DNA from 3 places in the Serratia sp. CoH_122_TC_1 genome. Region 2 is predicted to be linked to each of the others. Evidence: predicted binding sites of a transcription regulator. Region 2 holds the regulator's gene; each other region holds the start of a gene.
What was found. Region 2 encodes CRP, which controls carbon source genes, mostly activating them, when cyclic AMP is high. Its sites were predicted from a motif close to ATGTGANNNNNNTCACAT; they were not measured.

Region 1: the regulator CRP is predicted to act here: its motif matches at 1,206-1,223, upstream of uxuA (mannonate dehydratase).
Region 3: the regulator CRP is predicted to act here: its motif matches at 1,147-1,164, upstream of AC2FC2_RS13790 (PTS sugar transporter subunit IIB).

What each region holds. Positions count from the first base shown of each region.
Region 1 is NZ_JBXWLA010000014.1:143,407-145,678, reverse strand. Features, by position in the region: gene AC2FC2_RS18415 (mannitol dehydrogenase family protein) at 1-920, opposite strand, end outside; gene uxuA (mannonate dehydratase) at 1,259-2,272, shown strand, end outside.
Region 2 is NZ_JBXWLA010000013.1:20,430-22,701, reverse strand. Features, by position in the region: gene AC2FC2_RS17095 (YccS/YhfK family putative transporter) at 1-465, opposite strand, end outside; gene crp (cAMP-activated global transcriptional regulator CRP) at 520-1,152, opposite strand; gene AC2FC2_RS17085 (OsmC family protein) at 1,532-1,939, shown strand; gene AC2FC2_RS17080 (phosphoribulokinase) at 1,978-2,272, opposite strand, start outside.
Region 3 is NZ_JBXWLA010000009.1:202,422-204,693, forward strand. Features, by position in the region: gene AC2FC2_RS13785 (LysR family transcriptional regulator) at 1-865, shown strand, start outside; gene AC2FC2_RS13790 (PTS sugar transporter subunit IIB) at 1,351-1,668, shown strand; gene chbC (PTS N,N'-diacetylchitobiose transporter subunit IIC) at 1,680-2,272, shown strand, end outside.

The DNA.
Region 1 (2,272 bases), on a different contig from region 2:
CCGAGATAGGCCAAAAAGGAGTGGCTGCCATTGAGCATGCGCAGCTTCATTTGTTCGAACGGCAATACGTCGTTCACCAACTGTGCGCCAGCCAGTTCCCACGCGGGGCGTCCCGCGACAAAATTGTCTTCCACCACCCATTGAATAAAAGGTTCACAGGCGATGGCACATTCATCGCGTACTCCGCCGAGTGCATCAGCCACTTCATTCAGCGTCTCTGGCGTAGCGGCTGGAACAATGCGGTCGACCATGGTGCTGGGGAAGCTGGCGTGTTGGGTAATCCAGTCGGCCAGAGCGCCGTCGCGCACTTGTGCTAATCCGACTATTGCATTGCGTAGTACATGGCCGTTTTCTGGAATATTGTCGCAAGAAAGCAGGGTAAAGGCGGGCAGACCACGTTCACGACGCAGGCGTAGCGCCTCTACCAAAATGCCAGGAACCGTTGTGGGCTGCTCGGGATGGGCGAGATCGGCGAGGATCGCTTGATGCTGAAGATCCAACTGCCCAGTGCCTGGTTCAATGCAGTAGCCTTTCTCGGTAATCGTCATCGAGACAATCGCCACCTGAGGCTCCGCCAGTTTTTCCAGGACGGCGCCTATGCCTTCCAGCTTGCGGTGAACGCTTTCATGCACAGCGCCGATGACGATAGCCTGATCGCCAGCCGCACCTTTCTCCAGCACGCTATACAGATGATCTTGCTGACGCAGCGTCTGGAATAACGCATCGCCGCCAAACAGACTGATCTCGCAGATCCCCCAATCGCCCCCCTGACGATTCAATACCCGATCGGTCAGCAGTGCCTGATGGGCGCGGTGAAAGGCACCAAACCCAATATGCACCATGCGGCTTTGTAATGCGCTGCGTGCGTAGTGCGGTTGCTGGACGGCATCGGGAAGCGGTGAGTTGGCGATCGTCTTCATGCAAAACTCCAAAGCTGAGTAAAAGATGCTGGCAGGTAACTTCTTAAAAGTTATCAGACCAGTTTTTTTGCGCTAAGGGGCGTTTTTTTCACCCTTCCGCACGCGGGTTATCTGACGCAGTGTAAGGCTGCCAGCGTATCAATAACATGTCTCAGTCGAGAATAAGCCAGATTCGTGAAGTGGATCAACCAATCGTCGTTTCGCTTTTGACAGACAGATGTGAAAGAGTAAGGTGAAAGATAACCGATATCTATTTGAATTTGGTATAACAAGATTGTCGACACTGTGCGATCTTTATCCCTTCTGCAAGATTGGGCGATTTTTTATAAGGATAAATAATGGAACAAACATGGCGTTGGTATGGGCCGAACGATCCTGTCTCTCTTGATGATGTCCGTCAGGCTGGCGCTACTGGCGTCGTCACTGCATTGCACCATATTCCGAATGGCGAGGTGTGGCCGATCGAGGAGATCAAGGCACGTCAGGCACTGCTGGCGGAAAAGGGGTTGGTGTGGTCTGTGGTGGAAAGCATTCCGGTGCATGAAGAGATCAAAACCCACAGCGGCAATTACCCGCAACATATCGCCCATTATCAGCAATCGCTGCGTAACCTGGCGGCCTGCGGCATCGATACCGTTTGCTACAACTTTATGCCGATCCTCGACTGGACACGCACAGATCTGGAATATGTGTTGCCTGACGGCTCGAAAGCGCTGCGTTTCGATCAAATCGCCTTCGCGGCTTTTGAACTGCACATCCTGCAACGCTCAGGCGCAGAGCAGGATTATACGGCGGAAGAGCAGGCGCAGGCCGCCGAGCGCTTTGCCGCCATGAGCGCTGCGGAGATTGCCACATTGACCGGCAATATCATCGCCGGGCTGCCGGGGGCAGAAGAGGGCTATACGCTCGATCAGTTCCGCGCTCGTCTGGCGGAGTACGATGGGATCGACAAAGCGCAACTGCGCGAAAATATGGCGGTGTTTCTGCGTGCAATCGTTCCGGTGGCGGAAGAGGTCGGGGTCCGGCTGGCGGTGCATCCAGACGATCCGCCGCGGCCAATCCTTGGTCTACCGCGCATTGTCTCGACCATTGACGATATGCAGTGGTTCAAGCAGACCGTCGACAGCCTTTATAACGGCTTTACTATGTGTACTGGTTCCTATGGTGTGCGTGCGGACAATGATTTGGTGCGGATGATTAAGACCTTCGGCGATCGTATCCACTTCACTCACCTGCGCGCCACTTGTCGTGAGGAAAACCCGAAAAGCTTCCATGAAGGTGCGCATCTGCAAGGCGATGTCGACATGGTGGCGGTGATTGAGGCGATTCTGAGCGAAGAACAGCGGCGTCAT
Region 2 (2,272 bases):
CAGCGTGAACCAAAACCAGGTAAACAGCCCGTACCAGGCGGTACCCACGACGTATAGCAGCGGTGCGTGCCAAAGCGGAACTGTACCGGCCATACTGAGGGAGAAAATGGCGGCAACCAGCGAGGCGGGCAACAGGCGGGCATGTAACGGACTTATTTCACCGCTGACGCCGAGAAGCAGTGCCAGGCCAAGCATCAACACCGGCAACGGCAAGTGCCAAAGCAATGCTTGCTGTAATAGCAGGCTGCTGAGTGCAAATAGAGAGCCACCGACGATCAGACGTTTGAAGAAGCGTTTGTGAGGGGTGTCTAGCCCGGCAATATTGCAGCAGGCAGGAACCAGGGAAAATAATAGGCCGTATTGCAGTTGGCCGCTCAACAGGCCGAGTAACACTGGCAGGCACAGCACCAGCGTTTGCCGCAGTGCATAGTTGACTTCCGGGTGGTAAATCAGTCTGCGCCACATGATGACTTGGGGCATAAAAAAACGGCGCGAATCATCGCGCCGTTTTTTCAGTGATTAACGCGTGCCGTAAACGACAATGGTTTTGCCGTGGGCGGAGATCAGGTTTTGATCTTCAAGCATTTTCAGAATACGGCCAACGGTTTCACGTGAACAACCGACGATTTGGCCAATTTCCTGACGAGTAATTTTAATCTGCATACCATCAGGATGGGTCATGGCATCAGGTTGTTTCGCCAGGTTCAGCAGTGTTTGCGCGATACGGCCTGTAACGTCCAGGAAGGCGAGGTTACCCACTTTCTCAGATGTTATCTGCAGACGGTTTGCCATCTGGGCTGACAGGCGCATCAGGATGTCCGGGTTGACCTGAATTAACTGGCGGAATTTCTTGTAGGAAATTTCAGCCACTTCACAGGCGGTCTTCGCCCTAACCCAGGCGCTACGCTCCTGACCTTCTTCAAATAATCCAAGCTCGCCGATGAAATCCCCCTGGTTAAGGTAGGATAAAATCATCTCTTTACCTTCTTCATCCTTAATCAGCACCGCGACGGAGCCTTTGACGATGTAGTAAAGCGTTTCGGCTTTTTCACCTTGGTGAATCAGCGTACTTTTGGATGGATATTTGTGGATATGGCAATGAGACAGGAACCATTCGAGAGTAGGGTCTGTTTGCGGTTTGCCGAGAACCATTCGCTGTTATCCTCTGTTGTTATCGCTGCCTTGTGTCACAGGGGTCAGAGTTCCCTGTAAAACCTGTTGTCGCCGTTGTTTTAATGGTGGCTATCAGCAGATTTTGAGGCGTGTCATAAATATACGCTGTCGCTCTAGCATATTAACTTGCCGGGAGAGCTGCAAGCTACATTCTGTTAACATACCGGTAAAGGAGCCTTTCCCTGGGAGTTTCCCTGAAATCAGTGTCCCGGAAAGATTTATTGCGGCTCTGTTTGTAGCACAGAGTGAGGCGGGTGTCTTGTGTTGTCTCGCTTCAGCATGATTAGCATCAGGTTCCGTTGCCAGTTTCTATGCGAAAGCGTACCCTGATTTTAAGAAATTAACCGGAGTGACCAGTATGCAGGCAAGAGTTAAGTGGGTGGAAGGGTTAACGTTTCTGGGTGAATCCGCGTCTGGCCATCAGGTGTTGATGGACGGCAATGCGGGCGACAAAGCGCCCAGCCCGATGGAAATGGTGCTGATGTCGGTAGGGGGCTGTAGTGCTATCGATGTGGTGTCGATCCTGCAAAAAGGGCGTAATGATGTGCGTGATTGCGAGGTCAAGCTGACTTCTGAACGACGTGAAGAAGCACCGCGGCTGTTCACCCATATCAACCTGCACTTTATCGTGAGCGGTAAAGATCTGAGCGACAAAATCGTTGAGCGGGCGGTGAACCTCTCGGCGGAGAAATACTGCTCGGTGTCATTGATGCTGAGTAAGGCCGCAAGCGTGACTCACAGCTTTGAAATCCGCGACGTGGCCTAATGGCGAAAAGGCGCGGCTGACTGCCGCGCTCTACCCACTTATTCGATTTTTTTGCCTTCCAGCAGACGCTGCACCAAGGGTGCCATGATCAGCTCCATCGCCAGCCCCATTTTGCCGCCCGGCACCACAAGCGTATTGATGTGTGAGATAAAGGATCCCTGCAGCATCGCCAGTAAATAAGGGAAGTCGATTTGATCCAGGCCGCGGAAGTGAATCACCACAAAGCTCTCGTCCAGCGAAGGGATCGCCTTGGCGGCAAACGGATTCGACGTGTCGACCGTGGGTACCCGCTGGAAGTTGATATGGGTGCGTGAGAACTGCGGCGTAATGTAG
Region 3 (2,272 bases), on a different contig from region 2:
AGAGCGCAGTTTCAGGCGAGCCGCTGCCAGGCTTGGGGTTACACCGCCGACGCTCAGTCATACCATGCGCGATTTGGAGGCGCAGCTTGGCATTCGCTTGTTGAATCGTACCACCCGCAACGTATCAACGACTGAGGCGGGCGAGCATTTGCTGACGACGTTGGCCCCGCTATTTGCCGATATCGATACGGCGCTGGAGAGCTTGAATACCTTTCGCGATCGGCCACAGGGCGTGGTTCGTATCAATGCGTCCCGAACGGCTATCCAACTTGCGCTGGTGCCGCATTTGGGGCTCTTGGCCCGCGATTACCCCGGTATTACGCTGGAAATTGTGGCGGAAGAGGGATTTGCCAATATTGTCGAACAAGGTTTTGATGCCGGCATCCGGCTTGGCGAGGATCTACACAACGATATGCGAGCTGTGCGGGTCACGCCTGATTTACGTATGGCTATTGTGGCAACGCCTGAATACTTCCAACAGAATGGAAAGCCAAACCACCCCGAAGACCTGTTGAATCATCGCTGTATTGGATGGCGAAAGATTGCTTCGGGAGAGCTCTATAAATGGACGTTTAAAAAAGGCGACCAGATACTTTCCGTCTCGGTGAATAGCCCGCTGATATTTGATGATGCAAGACTGATGTTGCAAGCCGCATTAGCGCATGCAGGTATAGCGTTCGCCATCGAGGAAGAAGTAAAGGAACATCTGGCAGCAGGGCGGCTGGAGCGGGTGATGGCCGATTGGTGCGCACCCTTCCCAGGTTTTTATCTTTACTATCCGAACCGCAGAAACCACCCCGTCGCATTGACTACGGTAATTAACGTAGTGCGTTATCCCAGCCAGACGATCAGTCCCGAAGCGTAATCTTGCTCTGCCTGTGGCTGGTCCGTCGAATGCCTTTCCCTCAAAAACACCGACTCTTTGCCACCGCTTGTCTCGTCTTATCTTGATGATGCGCGCTAATCAAGGGCGAACTATTTCTGTTCACCAATCAACCGATGAATGACCCTGCGCATGGAATTATCCATAAACATTCTGCATGTTTATAACGTATTGTTTATAATTGTTATTTGTTCTTTTATGGCGAATAAATTCAGTAATTAAAGGTTGTTTGTGAGTCAGGTCACACTATTTTTTTATATGAAATGTGAAGAGGGTCAATCTGGTAGGTCAAGCAGAGACGGTTCTTTGTGCTGGTGGCTTACCGGTCCACTTCAATGCCTCCGTATACTGTCTGCAACCAGGGCAACGTAACGGAAGTTTTCATAAGGAATGTGCGTGAGGCAATAACTATTGCATCTGGCAAACAAATGACACGGGGCTTTTTTGATTATCTTGAGGGACTTGGTATGGAAAAGAAAAAAATCTATCTGTTTTGTTCTGCTGGTATGTCGACTTCCCTGCTGGTTTCAAAAATGAAAGCGCAAGCCGAGAAGTACGAAGTGCCGGTGATCATTGCCGCTTATCCTGAGGCGCTGGCGGCAGAAAAGGGCGCTGAAGCAGATTTGATCCTGCTGGGGCCACAGATTGCCTACACGCTCGCCGAAGTGCAAAAACAGTTACCCAATAAGCCCGTCGAAGTGATCGACTCCGGTTTATACGGCAAGCTCGATGGCCTTGGGGTGTTGAAGGCTGCGGTCGCCACCATCAAAAAAGCTAACCAATAAAGGGGTCTGCCGTGAATACGTTAATTGCCTCGTTGGAAAAGGTCATACTGCCTTTTGCTGTGAAAATTGGTAAACAGCCCCATGTTAATGCCATCAAAAACGGGTTCATTCGTTTAATGCCACTGACGTTGACTGGGGCGATGTTCGTTCTGATCAACAACGTGTTTCTCAGTTTCGGTGAAGGATCATTCTTCTTTTCATTGGGGGTGCGGCTGGATCCGTCCACCATTGAAACGCTCAATGGCTTGAAGGCCATCGGAGGCAGCGTTTATAACGGCACCTTGGGCATTATGTCCCTGATGACGCCATTTTTTATCAGTATGGCTTTGGCTGAAGAGCGTAAGGTCGACCCATTAGCGGCAGCGTTGCTGGCGGTGGCTGCCTTTATGACTGTTACCCCGTTCAGTGTCGGAGAGGCCTATGCCGTTGGCGCTAACTGGCTAGGGGGGGCTAACATCATTTCCGGTATGGTGATCGGCCTGGTCGTGGCCGAGATGTTTACCTTTGTGGTTCGCCGCAACTGGGTGATCAGCCTGCCAGACAGTGTACCTTCTTCAGTGTCGCGCTCGTTCTCTGCACTGATCCCGGGCTTCCTCATTTTGTC